One region of the Pantoea sp. CFCC18177 genome, then DNA from elsewhere that is predicted to be linked to it. Evidence: predicted binding sites of a transcription regulator. Region 1 holds the regulator's gene; each other region holds the start of a gene.

Region 1 (4,214 bases):
GCGACAGCAACTGTAAGGAATACACGGCGGTAACGGTGAAGCCAATCATCGACCAGCCATAATATTTGCGCGTCACCAGATAGCTGGCGAGGGTGATGGCCAGCATAAACAGTAAGGTGACCGATTCGGGTACGGCCAGTCGCAGTGAGGCCGCCGCAATCAGCAAGCCGGCAAAGGTGCCGAGCGCACGGTGCTGAATGCGCACCCGCGTGGCGCTGTAGCCATTCTGACTGACAAACATGATGGTCATCAGAATCCAGTAGGGCTTAGGAATGTTGAAGAACAGCGCGACTGCGCTGCCGAACATTAGCATCACCGAGATGCGTGCGGCGGTGCGTAAAGCGGCAGATTTCAATGACAGATAGCTGCGCAACGCGGGGAAGAACGGCAGACGGCGCTGACGATCCGCCATCAGGTCACGCGTGTACAACGGCTTCTGCGTGCGTAAGACGCGTGCGATACGGCTGAAGTGGTAGTAACAGAAGTTGCCGACCGGATTATCTGGGTGCTGGCGCGCGATTTTTTCCAGCGCCCCGAGTGGCTTCTCCATATGGAAGCGCTCCGGCAACTGATGATAGAGAATCGCATCGGCGAGGATGCGCAGGCGCGCGGAGATGGTTTTCGCATTCCAACGGATCACCGCCTCAGCGTGGCTCTGCTCGACCAGCTTTTGCACCTCTTCCGGCTGATGCAGGCTCACCGAAATGTGTTCCTGTAAATCCAACGCCACCTGAAACGCTCGCGTCAGACGCTTATGGCTGTTATCGCGGTTGGCCGAGAGCATATGCATCTGCTGATAACAGGTGGTGATCAGATCGACGGCTTTTTGCTGGCGTGCCAGTAGCGGCGGTAACGCTTTTTCAGGATCGGTGAGTTGCGTCAGCAGCGTGTATTTCGCATCACAGTAATCTGCCAGTTCGCGATACAGCAGGCTCAGGGTTTCACGCATCGGCTGCTCTTTCCACAGCCAGAACCAAAACCAGTTAAACAGGCCGTACCAGAACGTACCGCCGATATACAGCAGCGGCGGCACCCAAACCGGCATCCTTCCAACCAGGCTAAGGCTAAAGATGGCGGCAATCAGGGTGGCTGGCAGCAAGCGGCCATGTAACGGGCTAATTTCACCGGTGACACCAATCAGCAGCGGCAGCACAAACAGTATGAGCGGCAGCGGAATCTGATAATCCGTGAGCAACTGGATCGAAAAACTGCCGATGGCAAACAGCGAACCGCCGACAATCAGACGTTTGAAAAAGCGTTTATGCGGGGTATCCAGACCGGCCATGTTGCAGCAGGCAGGCACTAATGAGAACAACAGGCCTTTTTGCAGATCGCCAAACAGCCAGCCAAGTGCCACAGGCAGGCACAGCACCAGCGTTTGCCGCAGGGCGTAGTTGACCTCAGGATGATAGATGATTCGGCGCCACATCAGCTCATCGCAAACAAAAACGGCGCGATGTTGCCATCACGCCGTGGGTGATAAGAAATTAGCGGGTGCCGTAAACGACGATGGTTTTACCGTGTGCGGAGATCAGGTTCTGATCTTCCAGCATTTTCAGGATGCGCCCCACGGTTTCGCGTGAGCAACCCACGATCTGACCAATCTCCTGACGGGTGATTTTAATCTGCATCCCGTCTGGGTGAGTCATCGCATCTGGCTGTTTGGCCAGATTAAGCAGTGTTTGCGCGATACGGCCCGTCACATCGAGGAAGGCAAGGTTGCCCACTTTCTCGGAGGTGATTTGCAGACGACGCGCCATTTGCGACGAGAGTCGCATCAAAATATCCGGGTTTACCTGAATCAGCTGACGGAATTTTTTGTAGGAAATTTCAGCCACTTCGCAGGCAGTTTTGGCACGTACCCAGGCACTACGTTCCTGACCTTCTTCAAACAGGCCGAGTTCGCCGATGAAATCTCCCTGATTGAGGTAGGAGAGGATCATCTCTTTGCCTTCTTCATCTTTGATCAGAACCGCAACGGAACCTTTCACGATGTAGTACAGCGTTTCCGCTTTCTCACCCTGATGGATGAGCGTGCTCTTTGACGGATATTTGTGAATATGGCAATGGGACAGGAACCATTCGAGTGTAGGGTCTGTTTGCGGTTTGCCGAGAACCATTCGCTATTATCCTCTATTGTAATCGTGCCCAAAGCACAGGGGGCAGTTTTCCCTGTCAGGCGGTGTAATCGTCGAGCGTTTTATTTCCGGGTGATTCTTAAGCTACGCTTTTGATTCTTCCCGCCTTCGTCTGTTACGACGAAAATATTTTCAGCACTGTTTGTAGCACAGCTTTTGCAAGCTGTCTTCTGTTGTCTCGCTTCAGCAACAGGCGGAAGAGTCTGGATTGCTGTTTATCAACTGAAAGCGTACTCTGGCGGCAAAATAGCCACTTCAGGAGAAAGAATAATGCAGGCACGAGTGAAATGGGTGGAGGGGTTAACCTTTCTCGGAGAATCCTCATCTGGCCATCAGGTATTAATGGACGGTAATTCAGGGGATAAAGCGCCGAGTCCAATGGAGATGGTTCTGATGGCGGCGGGCGGCTGTAGCGCGATTGACGTGGTGTCTATCCTGCAAAAGGGCCGTAATGATGTGGCCGATTGCGAGGTGAAGCTCACGTCTGAACGCCGTGAAGAAGCGCCACGTATTTTTACCCACATCAACCTGCATTTTATTGTCAGCGGCAAAGCGTTGAGTGATAAAGCCGTGGCCCGCGCGGTTGATCTCTCCGCTGAGAAGTATTGTTCGGTGGCGATCATGCTGGGTAAAGGTGTGGAAATCACCCACAGCTATGAAGTGGTAGAGTTGTAATCCTACTGTCGCGGCGCGATTTATCGCGCGGTGTGATGCACGCCTTACATCGTGCCGCTACAGAAATTCTGGATTATTCAATCCGTTTACCTTCGATCAGCCGTTGCACCAGCGGTGTCATGATCAATTCCATCGCCAGCCCCATTTTGCCCCCCGGCACCACCAGCGTATTCATGTGTGAAATGAACGAGCCCTGAATCATTGCCAGCAGGTAAGGGTAGGCAATCCCCTCCAGACCACGGAAATGGATCACCACAAAACTTTCGTCGAGTGAAGGGATCTCACGTGCGGCAAACGGGTTGGAGGTATCCACGGTCGGCACGCGCTGGAAGTTGATGTGGGTGCGAGAGAACTGCGGCGTGATGTAGTTGATATAGTCCTCCATCGAACGCACCACCGAATCCATCACCGCTTCACGAGAATGCCCACGTTCGCTGGTATCGCGCACCAGCTTTTGAATCCACTCCAGGTTCACAATCGGCACCACACCCACCAGCAGATCCACATGCTCTGCCACGTTATGCGGTTGCGTCACCACACCGCCGTGTAACCCTTCATAGAACAGCACATCGGTGTTGTCCGGCAGCGGCTGCCATGGCGTAAAGGTGCCCGGCACCTGATTCCACGGCACCGCTTCATCATAGGTGTGCAAATACTTGCGCGATTCGCCCTGACCGGTTTTTCCGTAGTGCTTGAACGTCTGCTCTAATAAACCAAAGTCATTGGCTTCGGGGCCAAAGTAGCTAATGTGACGACCCAGATCGCGCGCCTTACGGATCGCCATGTCCATCTCTGGACGGGTGTAGCGATGGAAGCTGTCACCTTCCACTTCCGCAGCGTGCAGATCAAACTGCTGGAATATTTTACGGAAGGCGAGGCTGGTGGTGGTGGTACCGGCTCCGCTGGAACCGGTAACGGCAATGATTGGATGCCTGGCTGACATAACAGAACTCCCTGTGAGGTCCGGCGATGAGCATTGTTACCACGAATTGCCGCGCGGTGCATTAACCGCGAAAATCTCGCGCTGGCATGATATTCACTGATTCATGCAGTTCAGACCACACCAGCACGACTTCTCCGCGTTCCAGTTGGCGGCGCACATCGGCCACCTTCTGCGCCAGGCTGCGCTCCTGCTCGCCGTAATCGGTGCCTTCACGTAACACGAAGGTTTCAATCAGGTTTTCCAGCGTTGTCACTTCAAGTTCTTGCCAGGGAATAATCACGATCACACATCCAGATAGGTTGAAAGCCAGTCAGGCACACGCTGTTCCAGCCACATTTTCGGCTTCAGCAAGGTGCCGCCGACAAAACCAACATGACCGCCTTGTTGCGTCAGCTGATATTCAATGGAGGGTGACAGCTGTTCTGGTTGCGGTATCACTGCATCGGTCATAAACGGGT
Region 2 (4,214 bases), on a different contig from region 1:
CCCGAGCACGGAGCCGATAATCAGTGGGGGCGTAATAATTCCTACCACGCTGGCCAACACGTGCTGCAGTGCCGCAAAGAAAGCGGGGGCAAGACCAATACGGGCGTCTAACCCATACAACAAACCTTTTTGAGAATGCGACATAAGGGTGCTCCGGCAGAATATTCATCAGCATTGCTGATGCATGAATCACGCCATCGCCACCTGACAGGCAGAAAATTTTTCTAACGATTTGAATAAAAACAGATTAAATCAATGATGAAGCTAAGCTGAACCAGAAACCTTAGATTCAACTTAGCGCCATTTGCATCACTTAGTTTCACGCCTCAGCCGTCATTGCACTACCAAGGTGCGATTGTGCAGGCTGTAAAAGTGAAATATCCAGGTACCCAGACAACTCACGTTGTTCGGCACGCGGTAAGTAAGGAAGTTCACCCAAAAGGGGCGCGCCAAGTTTTTCGCGCAGAACGTCAATGATCTCAGCGTAATGGGCAAGGCCTGGGTTAATACGGTTCGCCACCCATCCGATTAACGGCAAACCATCGCGCGCAATGGTTTCTGCGGTCAGTAAAGTATGGCTAATACAGCCCTCTTTAATCCCCACCACTAACACCACGGGTAACTGTTCCTGCTGCACCCAATTTGACAGCGGTTGCAAATCATTCATCAGGCTCCGCCAGCCGCCCGTTCCCTCAACCACCACTCTCGCTGCACGCTGTTGTAATTCCGCCAGACTACGGCTCAACAGCGCATAATCAATGCGTTGTGCCGGGCTGGTGCTGATTTCGTCTTCTGCCAGAGTAATGGGGTTCACCGCACTGTAGGGGAGTTCAAGGCCTGACGCTTGCTGCAGCAGCAGTGCATCTTTATTACGCAACCCGTCAGGGGTGTGCTGCGCGCTCTTAGCGACAGGTTTGTAACCTGCCGCGCAAAGTTCCGCTTTGGCAAAACACTGTAACAGCGCGCGTGACACGACGGTTTTACCCACCGCCGTGTCGGTACCGGTGACAAAGATGGTGCTCATCTTTTTCCTCCTTCATTGAAGCGATGTGTAACTTGCGAAGGAGGCAGTGTAAGGAATTGCGGTGAGCGGCAGATTGCGTTAGCGCAAACTAAAGGCGAGCTGAGGTTAACCTTGCAACAGTTTCACCAATAAATGACCGCTGTAGAGCGAATCCTTGATAAGCGCAGCCGCGCCATGCGTGCCGGGATCAGTGAAACTGGTGGGCGCAAGCTGGATATCCCGGCTGTATGCGGGCAACGCCTGTTGGCGGATAGTACTGCTCACCGCGGGAAACAGCACATCGGCAGCCTGATTCAGCGGAGAACCAATAAGGATTTGTTGTGGATTGAAGATATTAACCATCATCGCCAACATGCGTCCGATGTGATGCCCCACACCGGCGATAACATCCCGGGCCAGCCGATCCCCCTGCTGCGCGGCCTCACACAACGAGGAGATGGTCAGGGGGGTGTTGTGCAACACCGTATCCGGCTGCGTGGCCATGCGCTGCGCCGCCAGCTGCAGTAAGCTGCCCGTGCTGGCAACCGTTTCCAGACAGCCGTGATTGCCGCAATAGCATTGCTGGCCGTAAGGGTCGATCTGCGTATGACCGATTTCGACCAGCGCTTTCCCGCGCTTATGCAGTAGCTGACCACCACTGATCACGCCAGCACCGACCGTTTCATCAATCACAATCTGAATCACATCCTGTGCCCCACGCGAGGCACCAAACAGCGCCTCCGCTAACGTCCAGGCTGAAATATCGTGCTGTACAAACACCGGTAAGCCCGTCAGCGTGGCGAGTGTCTCTCCGAGTGGCATCTCCTGCACATCATATCCCGGCATGCGATGTACCACGCCGGTGGCCGCGTTAATTAAACCCGGCAAGGTGATGGCAATGGCGGTTAAACGCTCAAGTTTGTGCTGGTGGCGAACGAAAAAATCATTCACCTGATTCTGCAAGGTTTGCAATAGAGGTTGCCCGGCCTGATTGGGCAGCGGTAAACGATCTTCCTGCAACGCCCGACTACTGAGGTCGCGAAGTGTCAATGTGATATGTCCCGGCTGAATGCGCACCGCAAGGTAGTGCCAGGCAAAGGTATCAAGAATTAGGCCGATTGCCGGGCGTCCACGACTGCCGGGTTCCTGAAATTCGGTTTCCTGTACCAGATGCGCATCGAGCATTTCACGCACGATTTTGGTGATACTGGCGGGTGCCAGCTGGGCACGTTTAGAAAGCTCAATACGAGAAATCGGGCCGTAATGGTCAATCAGTCGGTAAACCACACCTGCGTTGGTCTGTTTAATTTGATCAATGTGGCCAGGCTGACTGTCCAGATTCACGCCCTGCTCCCGGATATTTTCGCGCTTCTAAATAAACAGCAGCTATGGTGATGCAGATTGGCAGGCAGCGTCAAATATTTGATTAGAAATGTGATTTATCGCACATAAAGACTGGGCCATTATTCACCAGACGGTTCAAATTTCCGCGTTGTGCAGCATTAGCGCCATCATATTACGCATCTGAGCGCTGGGTTCACGCGTGGCTGACCAGACCAACCAAACCTCTGAAATCGCATCGGCCTCCTGCAACGGAATCCAAACCACATCGGCGAGACGCGCACGACGAAACGAAGCGGGCAAGATCGATACCCCTAAACCCGTCGCCACCAGGCCGAGGATCGTCATCGCTTCCCCCACTTCCTGCGTAATAAAGGGTTTTATTTGGTAACGATGAAGCAGTGCCAGGGTTTCGCCATACAGTGCGGTACCGCCCTGTGGATCAAAAAAGACAAAGGGTTCAGTGGCCAGCGCCTGAATCGAGATCGATTCGGCATCGGCAAGTGGATGGGCCCAGTGCACCAGCGCGCAAAGCGGTTCGCGTAGCAGTACCCGATGTTGCAGATCATTCGGCAGTGGCGTATTGCGCATCACGCCAAGATCAAGCCGCCCCTCATGCAGCGGCGCTAACTGCTGTCGCGTATTGTTTTCTTGCATCTGGATGTGCACTTCCGGCCAGCGCTGGCGAAACTGATAAAGCGCATCTGAAACCAGACCGGTAAAAGGTGCAGATGAGGTAAAGCCAATCCTTAACTCTCCCTCTTGCCCACTGTGGATACGCGCCGCACGACTCGCCGCTTGCTCAATCTGTAATAGTATCGCACGGGCGTCCTGCAAGAAGAGTTCCCCAGCAGGGGTAAGCTGCACGCTTCGATTGGTGCGGGTAAAAAGTTGCGCATCCATTTCCCGCTCCAGCTGCTGTATCTGCTGGCTGAGCGGCGGTTGAGAGATATTTAATCGCTGAGCGGCGCGTCCAAAATGCAGCTCTTCTGCTACGGCAATGAAATACCGCAGATGTCGCAGCTCGACATTCATATTTACAACGTCTCATTTGAGATTATTAATATATTGTACAACCTATTACGGCTTTTCTACAGTATTCAGACTGTTTCTAAACCGAGGATTTTCCGTGAGTCGCTCTCCCCAGGCAGTGACACTCGATGAAGACGAGCTGTCCGTTAAGCCTGTTTCCGCCACACCCCCTTCAGAATGGATAGAACGCGGATCGCCGCAGTTTATGCGCGTCACGCTGGCCCTGTTTTCTGCCGGACTGGCCACCTTTGCGTTGCTGTACTGTGTCCAGCCAATTCTTCCAGTATTGTCGCAACAGTTTGGCGTGTCTCCTGCTGAAAGTAGTATCTCGTTATCCCTGTCCACCGGATTAATGGCTCTGGGTTTGCTGTTCACCGGCCCTATTTCTGATGCCGTTGGCCGAAAATCCGTGATGGTGACGGCATTAATGCTGGCAGCCATCTGCACGTTGATCTCCGCCACCATGACCAGCTGGCAAGGGATTCTGCTGATGCGTGCGCTGATTGGCTTGTCACTGAGCGGAGTCGCGGCGGTCGGTATGACCTATCTGAGTGAAGAGATCCATCCACGAGTCATCGCCTTCTCCATGGGGCTGTATATTAGTGGTAACTCGATTGGTGGGATGAGCGGACGCCTGTTGACCGGTGTGCTGACTGATTTCTTTTCATGGCGTGTTGCCGTTGGTGTGATTGGCTGTTTCTCACTGGCCGGTGCACTGATGTTCTGGAAGATCTTGCCTGCATCACGTCATTTCCGCCCCGCGTCACTGCGACCGCGTAGTTTGCTGATCAATTTTCGTCTGCACTGGCGAGATAAAGGGCTGCCCTTCCTGTTTGCC
Region 3 (4,214 bases), on a different contig from region 1:
TAAAGATCACCAACAGCGTCAGCGCCACTTCTGAACCCAGCTCGCGGCTCGCTAACCCGGCAATGGCAGCCACATCGGTGATGTAGCCCTTCATGCCAAAACCATGGGTAAATATGGTATTCAGGAAGGTCAGAGTACCGACGATAATATTGATACCCGCCATCATAATTAAGAAGCCCAGCAGGGTTTTAAAGGTGCCTTCCATCACCTTTCCTGCGGATTTTTTCTGCAGTAGCAGACCAATCAGGGCAATAAAGGCGATCAGAATTGACGCCTGCCCTAATAAGTCTTTTACCAGGAAGTTGATCACACTATTCATGGTTAGCAACCTTTAAGTTACGTTCTTTCATAAATGCCACGATTTTCTCTTCAATTTCCGCTTTGTCGGTCAGCCTGTTCAGGATAATCACCCGCTTAATTTGTTCTGGGGTGGCATCCGCGTTCAGGACATCCGCAAAGGCTTTCTGCGTTAAAATCATGTCGGACTTGAAAGCATTGGCTTCCGAAATCGTGGTGTGATCGATATCAGCTTCAATTTCGAGTTTCTTTAATACGGATTTGGCGCTCATTTCAATTGCGAAACTTGAACCCAGACCACATCCACACACACATAGTATTTTCAGCATGGCTTATTTCCTCACAGAATATGCAGTTGTTTAGCAAGTTTATAATGGTGCCCTTCGGTATCCACCAGGCGTTTTTTCATGCTTATGAGATCTATCGGTATCGGTCTATTACTGCCATTAATAATGACCGCCTTATTGCGCATCCCCGATTGAATACAACGCGCGACTTCACTGGCCATAATGGTGCCCTGATAAATTTCTTCACAGGTGGGATCACCACTACGTAAGCCATAACCGATAATAGTTTTACGAATTCGCACCCCTATTAACGGTTCAATTTGTTTAATCAGTGTATCGATTGCCCCCTGAAAACCGGGTGAATATTCACGGGTGTAACCTTCAGAGCAGAGGATCACCACGCTATTCTGCGTCGACAGGCGTTGAGTGATACGCTCTGCCAGCTCTTGCGGCGGAATCTGGCATTCCGGGATTAGCGCAAAATCAGCGTTAGACTTAATCGCTGATTGCAATGTTAACTCTCCGCAGTAGCCGCCCAATAATTCAACCATAAATACACGCCCTGTTAAGGCACGTCCGGTATTTCTCAGCTTTGACACTTCTTTTAGGACTTGCTCACAGGCCGTAGAAAAACCGATGGTGTAATCACTGCCGAACACGTCGTTATCAATCGTCATGCCCACGCCGAAACAATTCACGCCGAATTCGCTTAACGTGTGCAAAAATTGTAATGACCCATCACCACCGGCCATAATTAATACATCAATGCGCAGCGATTTAAGATGTTTGGCAATCAATTCGTATTCTGGCCTGATTAATTTTCGCGTGGTTCTTCCTGATTGCATCACGGGAATAGATGTGATGGCATAATCCACCAGATCGCGCTGAGATATTTCCTGATGCCGATTTTCCAGCAAGCCGGGAATACCACCATTAAATAACACCATGTCTGCTTGTGTCATGCGTGATATTTGAAATACAAAGTTATTTATCCCGGTTACATCGCCACCGCTGATCACCATGCCAATTCTCATTGTCATCACTCCCTAAGCTGCGCGTCTGACATTCATTCTTCCGGTGAACGACTTTTCTATTTGCAACGAGGATCACACTTTCACCATGAATTTAATCCCCATCATGATTGACAGCATGGTTAAACACTCTTTTTTTGTGATTTAAATCACATGGCTATTTTTACCACAGGAGTGAAATTAACTTTATAATCAGCAAGTTATATTAATTTCACGCAGTAAAACAGTAAGCGTTAATAATCGGGGTGCAGCCTTAATTTCTTTCGATCTAAATTGTGATTGCCCGCGCATTTTTATCGGTACGCAGGCTTTTTCCCGCGGAGGATAAAGGGATAATGATTCCGTGCGTTATTTCCTTAATAGTGCCGCTGAATGATTGACGCCATGCTGATCAGGTTGTCCAATAACGCGGCAGATAAATGACGAAGAAGAGAAAACATGACCACCCCGCAGGAGATGTTGCGTCAGTTGGCTGACGCAGTGGGCGACAAGCAGGTATTGACCCACGCCGATGATAAAGCCTGGTACACCAAAGGATTTCGTGTTGGTCGCGGTGATGCCTTGGCCGTAGTGCTACCGCAAACCTTGCAGCAGTTGTGGCAAACACTGCAGATTTGTGTGGCTCAGAACGCCATTATTTTGATGCAGGCCTCCAATACCGGCGTCACCGGGGGTTCAACCCCAGATGGCAACGATTACGACCGCGATGTGGTGATTGTAAGTACGCGCCAGCTCAAAGGTGTGCAGGTGATCGATCAGGCACGCCAGGTGATCGCCTTCCCTGGTACCAGCCTGACCGAACTGGAACAAACGCTGCAACCGCTGGGACGTGAACCGCACTCGGTGATCGGTTCGAGTTGCATTGGTGCTTCTGTGGTCGGCGGCATTTGTAATAACTCCGGCGGCTCCTTGATTCGGCGCGGCCCGGCGTTTACCGAAAAGTCGCTGTTTGCGCGTATCCATGACGATGGCCGCCTGGAGATGGTCAATCATCTGGGAATCGATCTGGGTGCCACACCGGAAGCGATGCTGAAAAATTTGACCGAGCAGCAGTATCAAACAGGCGAACAGCCAGACTGGCAGGGCAAAATCTGGGCCGATGACTATGCCGATCGTTTGCGTGACCTCAGCGCTGACTCCCCTGCGCGCTTTAATGGCGACCTGCGCTATCTGCATGAGAGTTCAGGCAGCGCGGGAAAAGTGGTGGTGTTTGCCGTGCGCTTACCCACGTTTGAAGCCAGTACCGGCAGTGACACCTTTTACATTGGCACCAATGATGAGCGTGAACTGGTCGCACTGCGCCGTTTCCTGCTTACCGAGATGAGCGAATTACCGCTGCAGGCTGAATACATTCATCGCAACGCCTTCGATTTAACCGTGCGTTACGCAAAACATATGTATCTGGCAATTCGTAAGCTCGGCCCGCAGGCGATCCCCAAGATGATGGCCAACAAAGCGAAATGGGATGTACGCGTTGGTCATGTGCCGTTTTTACCGCGCAATTTTGTTGATCGAGCATTGCAATGTTTTAACCAACTGACACCCAGTTTTGTTGCCCCCCGAATCATGAAGTACCGCGATGAATATGAGCACCATTTGATGATCAAAGTGGATGCACAGCAAACCACGGAGCTACAGGGGTTATTGCAGCAATTTTTTGCCGAGCAAAAGGGCGACTTTTTCCACTGCGATGCACGCGAAGCGGCCGATGCCTTCTTAGTGCGTTTTGGCGTGGGCGGTTGCACCATTTCGTACTGTGATGCGCTGGGTTATAAACCGAATGAGCGTCTGGTGGCCTTTGATGTAGCGCTCCGCCGCAATGATGACGCATGGCGCTTAACGCTGCCCGCGAATCTTGCGGCGCAGGTACAAGTGGACTCCTGCTGCGGTCATTTCTTCTGTTATGTGAACCATCAGGATTACGTGTTGAAGGAAGGCGTTGATGCGAAGGCATTCAAGGAAGCGGTGAAAGTCTATCTGGCGCAGCGCGGTGCTAAGTACCCTGCCGAGCATAACGTGGGGCATCTGTATCAAGCTTCCTGCGAACATGTCGCGCACTGGAAGCAGTTGGATCCCACCAACAGTTGTAATCCCGGCGTGGGTAAGACCAGTAAGAAGAAGAATTGGGCATAATCCTGCCCTATTGCAAGTGTGTGCTGGAACCAAATGAACAACACGCACTGAAGCTCAGGAGCAGGCTGGTGCCGCCCTGGGGCTGGCATTCCGCAGCGCTGAACAGAATGAGTATGCCAGGAGAGCCCGCAGGACGCGGGCGAAAGGTGGCGCTGGAACATGGATGTTTCATCGACACCGGTCCGTAAGGCAGACGAATGAAGTGAAGGCACCGCTTCAGCGGCGTGAGGACCGCCAGCCCCAGGGCGGCACCAGCCTGCGTCAGCTATCTAACTCACTTGTTTATTTCGCATACGCCTCGGTAGAGATCGTCAGCGTCACATCATCACTGACTGCTGGCACATACTTATCCAGCTTGAAATCCGAACGTTTAATCACGCCAGTGGCATCAAAACCAATCGCCTGTTTCTTGACCATCGGATGCATCCCTTGCTGGTTCAGCGTGGCGTGCAGTGTGATCGGCTTA
Region 4 (4,214 bases), on a different contig from region 1:
ACCTGTCTGGCCGCGGCGACAAAGACATCTTCACCGTTCACGATATTTTGAAAGCTAAGGGAGAGATCTGATGGAGCGTTATAATCAGCTGTTTCAACGCCTGTCGGCGAAGAAAGAAGGGGCATTTGTACCTTTCGTCACGATCGGTGATCCCTCTCCGGAATTGTCGCTGAAAATTATTGATACCTTGGTTGAAGGCGGTGCAGATGCGTTAGAACTGGGTATTCCGTTCTCCGACCCGTTGGCTGACGGCCCTACCATTCAAAGCGCGACCTTACGTGCATTCGCCTCTGGCACCACCGTCGCGCAATGCTTCGAGATTCTGGCCGCTGTACGCCAGAAATACCCTGAGCTACCGATTGGTTTGCTGATGTATGCCAACCTGGTGTTTAGCAAAGGCATCGACAACTTCTATGCGCAATGTGAAGCAGTGGGCGTCGATTCTGTTTTAGTTGCCGATGTACCGATCGAAGAGTCCGCCCCGTTCCGTCAGGCGGCGATACGTCATAACGTCGCACCGATCTTCATCTGCCCGCCAAACGCGGATGATGACTTGCTGCGTGAGATTGCCTCACACGGCCGTGGTTACACTTACCTGCTGTCACGTGCTGGTGTAACAGGGGCTGAGAATCGCGCCAGCCAGCCACTGCATCACCTGATCGCGAAATTGAGCGAATACCATGCAGCCCCGCCGTTGCAGGGCTTTGGTATCTCAGAAGCGAGCCAGGTCAAAGAAGCGATTGCCGCAGGCGCAGCGGGTGCGATTTCCGGTTCTGCTATCGTCAAAATCATCGAACGCAACCAGAACGATCCTACGACGCTGCTTGCAGAACTGAAAGCCTTTGTCAGCAATCTGAAAGCCGGCACTCGCTAAGCTTTATAGGCCTTGTCAGCATTCGCAGATGAGGCCTTTCTCCACACTCCCCCTTCGTTACGTTTTTTAAACTTTTTCACACTCCGCGATTTGCTGATTCGTCCAGGTCAGACCACAATTAATTGCACCGTCTCGTTGCGGTGAAACACCATCTAAGACAGGGAGATAACCAATGAATTTTTTCAAAGTCGTTGCAGGATTTTTGATGGCTGCAGTTATGGCGCTGACACTCAGCGCTTGTGCGCCAACCGCTACACAGGAAGGGACCGGGGGTTACATTGATGACACGGTGATTACCACCAAAGTCAAAGCCCAGTTGCTGAATGACGATTCCCTGAAATCGACAGAGATCAACGTCGAAACCTTTAAGGGCAAAGTGCAGTTGAGTGGTTTTGTTAGCTCACCGCAGATGGCGAACCGTGCAGTGACGGTGACCCGCAGCGTGCAAGGGGTGAAATCTGTCGTCAACAATATGCAGATTAAGTAACCGTTAAGTGATGAAAACACGGGCGGCCCTTGGGTCGCCCGTTTTGCTTCTGACACAGGTTAGAAGCGGTAACCGACACCAAAGAAGAACACCCACGGATCGATACGCGTATTGATGTTCTGCTGCTCACCATTGGCTTTGAACTTCACCTCGGTATCAATATCCATGTACCACAGTGAGGCGTTCAGCATCCAGTCGCGGTTGATTTGATAATCCATCCCCACCTGACCGGCGATACCCCATGAGTCTTTAACGCTTAAGTCGCTTAAGCCTGCATCCTGGCCGGTCTGATTGAATTTGGCATCGTAGAAGGTGGTGTAGTTGATACCCACGCCCACGTAAGGACGCACCTGGCTTTTACTGTCAAAGAAGTAATACTGTGCCATCAGCGTAGGCGGCAACTGACGCACGGTCGCCAGGTTACCGGTTGCCCCTAATCCCACCTTATGGCGGAACGGTGTAGCAGCCAGCAGCTCTACGCCGATGTTGTCTGTCGCCATGTAGGTGAAGGTTAAGCCAAGCTGTGTATCGTTGCTGACGTTAAAGCCGCCCATACCCAGCACATTATCAGAGCCTTCGGTTGGACGGACGGTCGCGCTACCGGCGCGCATAAAGAAATCACCCGCTTCATGAGCCAGTGCCAGTTGAGGAATCGCCAGTGCCATCAGCAGCGCGCATTTTGCCAGTTTCATTTTCACTCCTTTGCCGAAAAGTAGGGTCTTAATGGGGTTGCGGCACAAGATCTAACCCTTTTTCAGTAAAAGATCATCTGTATCAATTCAAATTAATCACTTAAAAAACAATGAATTGATTCAGATCAATTTTGGCTTTGCGCGAGAATTAAAAAACCTGAAAATGCCGCCTGATACCGCCGTTTCCCATGCAGGTGCATTCAGGGCTTTCCCGACTTTTTCACCCTTCTTTACCTGTAATGACAGAAAGTTATGGGTTTGCGGGTGCCAGCCAGCCTGTAGAACATGTACAATCGCCAGGTTAATTAACCCGGTTCCATCAAGGAGAGTACATGTCTATCACGGCAAGCTCGTTATACCGTGACACAGGAAATTTTCTGCGCCATCAGCTGGTTACTATTGTGCTGATGGCATTGCTGACGTCATTTATTACGGTGATCGTCGGTCATGCATTAACGCCAGGTGAAGATCAGTTATCGCTGCTCAGCCAGGCCGATGACAGCGCAACCTCACTGTTTGAGCTGGTGCAGAATATGTCGCCGGATCAACAGCGCATCCTGCTACGCGCTTCGGCTGCTGGCACCTTTGCCGCCTTGATTGGCAATACCCTGCTGCTCGGTGGCATGTTGTGCCTGATCCCGTTGGTCTCTAACGGCCAGCGTGTCAGCGCCCTGCGTGCCATTGGCGCCTCAGCCCCCCTGCTGCCGAAGCTGCTGCTGCAGACCTTCCTCATTACGTTGCTGGTGCAAATCGGCTTTATGGTACTCATGGTGCCGGGCGTGATTTTGGCCATTTTGCTCTCACTGGCGCCAGTCATGCTGGTGAGTGAGAAAATGGGTGTGATTGGTGCCATGCGCGCCAGCATGAAGCTGGCGTGGAAAAACATGAAAGTCATCGCCCCCGCCATCGTGTTGTGGTTATTGGCTAAAATTGTGTTGATGTTCCTGGTCTCGTCACTCACCGTATTGCCGGTCAATATCGCTTCGGTGGTGATGAATGCGCTGGGTAACCTGGTGTCAGCCATTCTGATTATTTATTTGTATCGACTGTATATGTTGTTACGTTAACCACTCTGGCGCTCCCCGGAGCGCCTTAGCTGAACGATCCCGTCCTCACTGGAAACACTATGAAGCAGTTACTCGATTTTCTTCCCTTGGTGGTTTTCTTTATCTTCTACAAGCTGTACGACATCTTTGTCGCCTCTGGTGCATTGATCGTTGCCACTGGCCTTGCCTTGGTCGTGAGCTGGGTGCTGTACCGTAAGCTGGAAAAAATGACCATCTTCACCTTTGTGCTGGTGGCTGTTTTCGGTACGTTGACGCTGGTGTTCCACAACGATGAATTCATCAAATGGAAAGTCACCGTGATCTACTCCCTGTTCGCGCTGGCATTGCTGTATAGCCAGTGGTTTATGAAGCAGCCGCTGATTCAAACCATGCTGGGTAAAGAGCTCCAGCTGCCAGGCGCAGTGTGGCGTCGGCTGAATGTGGCATGGGCGATCTTTTTCCTCGCCTGCGGTGTGGTAAATATCTACGTAGCATTTTGGTTATCACAAGAGTTTTGGGTTAACTTTAAAGTGTTCGGTCTGACCGGCCTGACCCTACTGTTTACTCTGTTAAGCGGCGTGTACATCTGGCGACAGATGCCGCAACAAGAACAAAAATAAGCCATCCTGCCCGACACTGTCGGGCTTCTCTTCACCTGCAGAAGAATTGAGCAATGGACGAAAAACATAAATTGCCGCAAGGCGAGATGGTGTCGCGCACCCTGGCGATGCCAGCGGATACCAATGCCAATGGCGATATCTTTGGCGGCTGGTTGATGTCACAGATGGATATGGGCGGTGCCATCATGGCCAAGGAGATTGCAGAAGGCCGTGTGGTGACCGTTCGTGTTGATGGGATGTCGTTCCTGAAGCCGGTGGCTGTGGGAGATGTTGTGAGCTGCTATGCCCGCTGCATCCGCACCGGCAACAGTTCGATGACCATCAACGTCGAAGTGTGGATCAAAAAAGTGTCGTCTGAACCGATTGGTCAAACCTACTGTGCCACCGAAGCGGTATTCGTGTACGTCGCGGTTGATCACTCAGGTAAATCGCGACCATTACCGTCGGAAAAAGCGAACCTCGCTGAATAAATGCCATTAAAAAAGCGGTCATTGA

Evidence for each region. The regulator CRP, encoded in region 1, controls carbon source genes, mostly activating them, when cyclic AMP is high. The targets are predictions, from matches to a motif close to ATGTGANNNNNNTCACAT.
Region 2: the regulator CRP is predicted to act here: its motif matches at 2,436-2,453, upstream of mlc (sugar metabolism global transcriptional regulator Mlc).
Region 3: the regulator CRP is predicted to act here: its motif matches at 1,753-1,770, upstream of ACPUC8_RS19525 (6-phosphofructokinase).
Region 4: the regulator CRP is predicted to act here: its motif matches at 2,167-2,184, upstream of ompW (outer membrane protein OmpW).

The regions. Positions count from the first base shown of each region.
Region 1 is NZ_JBNBPL010000028.1:47,026-51,239, forward strand. Features, by position in the region: gene ACPUC8_RS22120 (YccS/YhfK family putative transporter) at 1-1,429, opposite strand, end outside; gene crp (cAMP-activated global transcriptional regulator CRP) at 1,488-2,120, opposite strand; gene ACPUC8_RS22130 (OsmC family protein) at 2,409-2,813, shown strand; gene ACPUC8_RS22135 (phosphoribulokinase) at 2,887-3,756, opposite strand; gene ACPUC8_RS22140 (YheU family protein) at 3,818-4,036, opposite strand; gene ACPUC8_RS22145 (hydrolase) at 4,039-4,214, opposite strand, start outside.
Region 2 is NZ_JBNBPL010000012.1:3,405-7,618, reverse strand. Features, by position in the region: gene ACPUC8_RS13800 (nucleobase:cation symporter-2 family protein) at 1-144, opposite strand, end outside; gene bioD (dethiobiotin synthase) at 320-1,024, opposite strand; gene mlc (sugar metabolism global transcriptional regulator Mlc) at 1,130-2,347, opposite strand; gene ACPUC8_RS13785 (LysR family transcriptional regulator) at 2,483-3,379, opposite strand; gene ynfM (multidrug efflux MFS transporter YnfM/SxtP(Kp)) at 3,474-4,214, shown strand, end outside.
Region 3 is NZ_JBNBPL010000022.1:33,020-37,233, forward strand. Features, by position in the region: gene ACPUC8_RS19515 (PTS sugar transporter subunit IIC) at 1-319, opposite strand, end outside; gene ACPUC8_RS19520 (PTS sugar transporter subunit IIB) at 312-626, opposite strand; gene ACPUC8_RS19525 (6-phosphofructokinase) at 638-1,618, opposite strand; gene dld (D-lactate dehydrogenase) at 2,054-3,748, shown strand; gene ACPUC8_RS19535 (YceI family protein) at 4,031-4,214, opposite strand, start outside.
Region 4 is NZ_JBNBPL010000001.1:271,253-275,466, forward strand. Features, by position in the region: gene trpB (tryptophan synthase subunit beta) at 1-71, shown strand, start outside; gene trpA (tryptophan synthase subunit alpha) at 71-874, shown strand; gene ACPUC8_RS01175 (BON domain-containing protein) at 1,047-1,361, shown strand; gene ompW (outer membrane protein OmpW) at 1,421-2,053, opposite strand; partial or broken gene ACPUC8_RS01185 (YkgJ family cysteine cluster protein) at 2,257-2,358, shown strand; gene ACPUC8_RS01190 (YciC family protein) at 2,386-3,120, shown strand; gene ACPUC8_RS01195 (septation protein A) at 3,180-3,719, shown strand; gene yciA (acyl-CoA thioester hydrolase YciA) at 3,773-4,189, shown strand.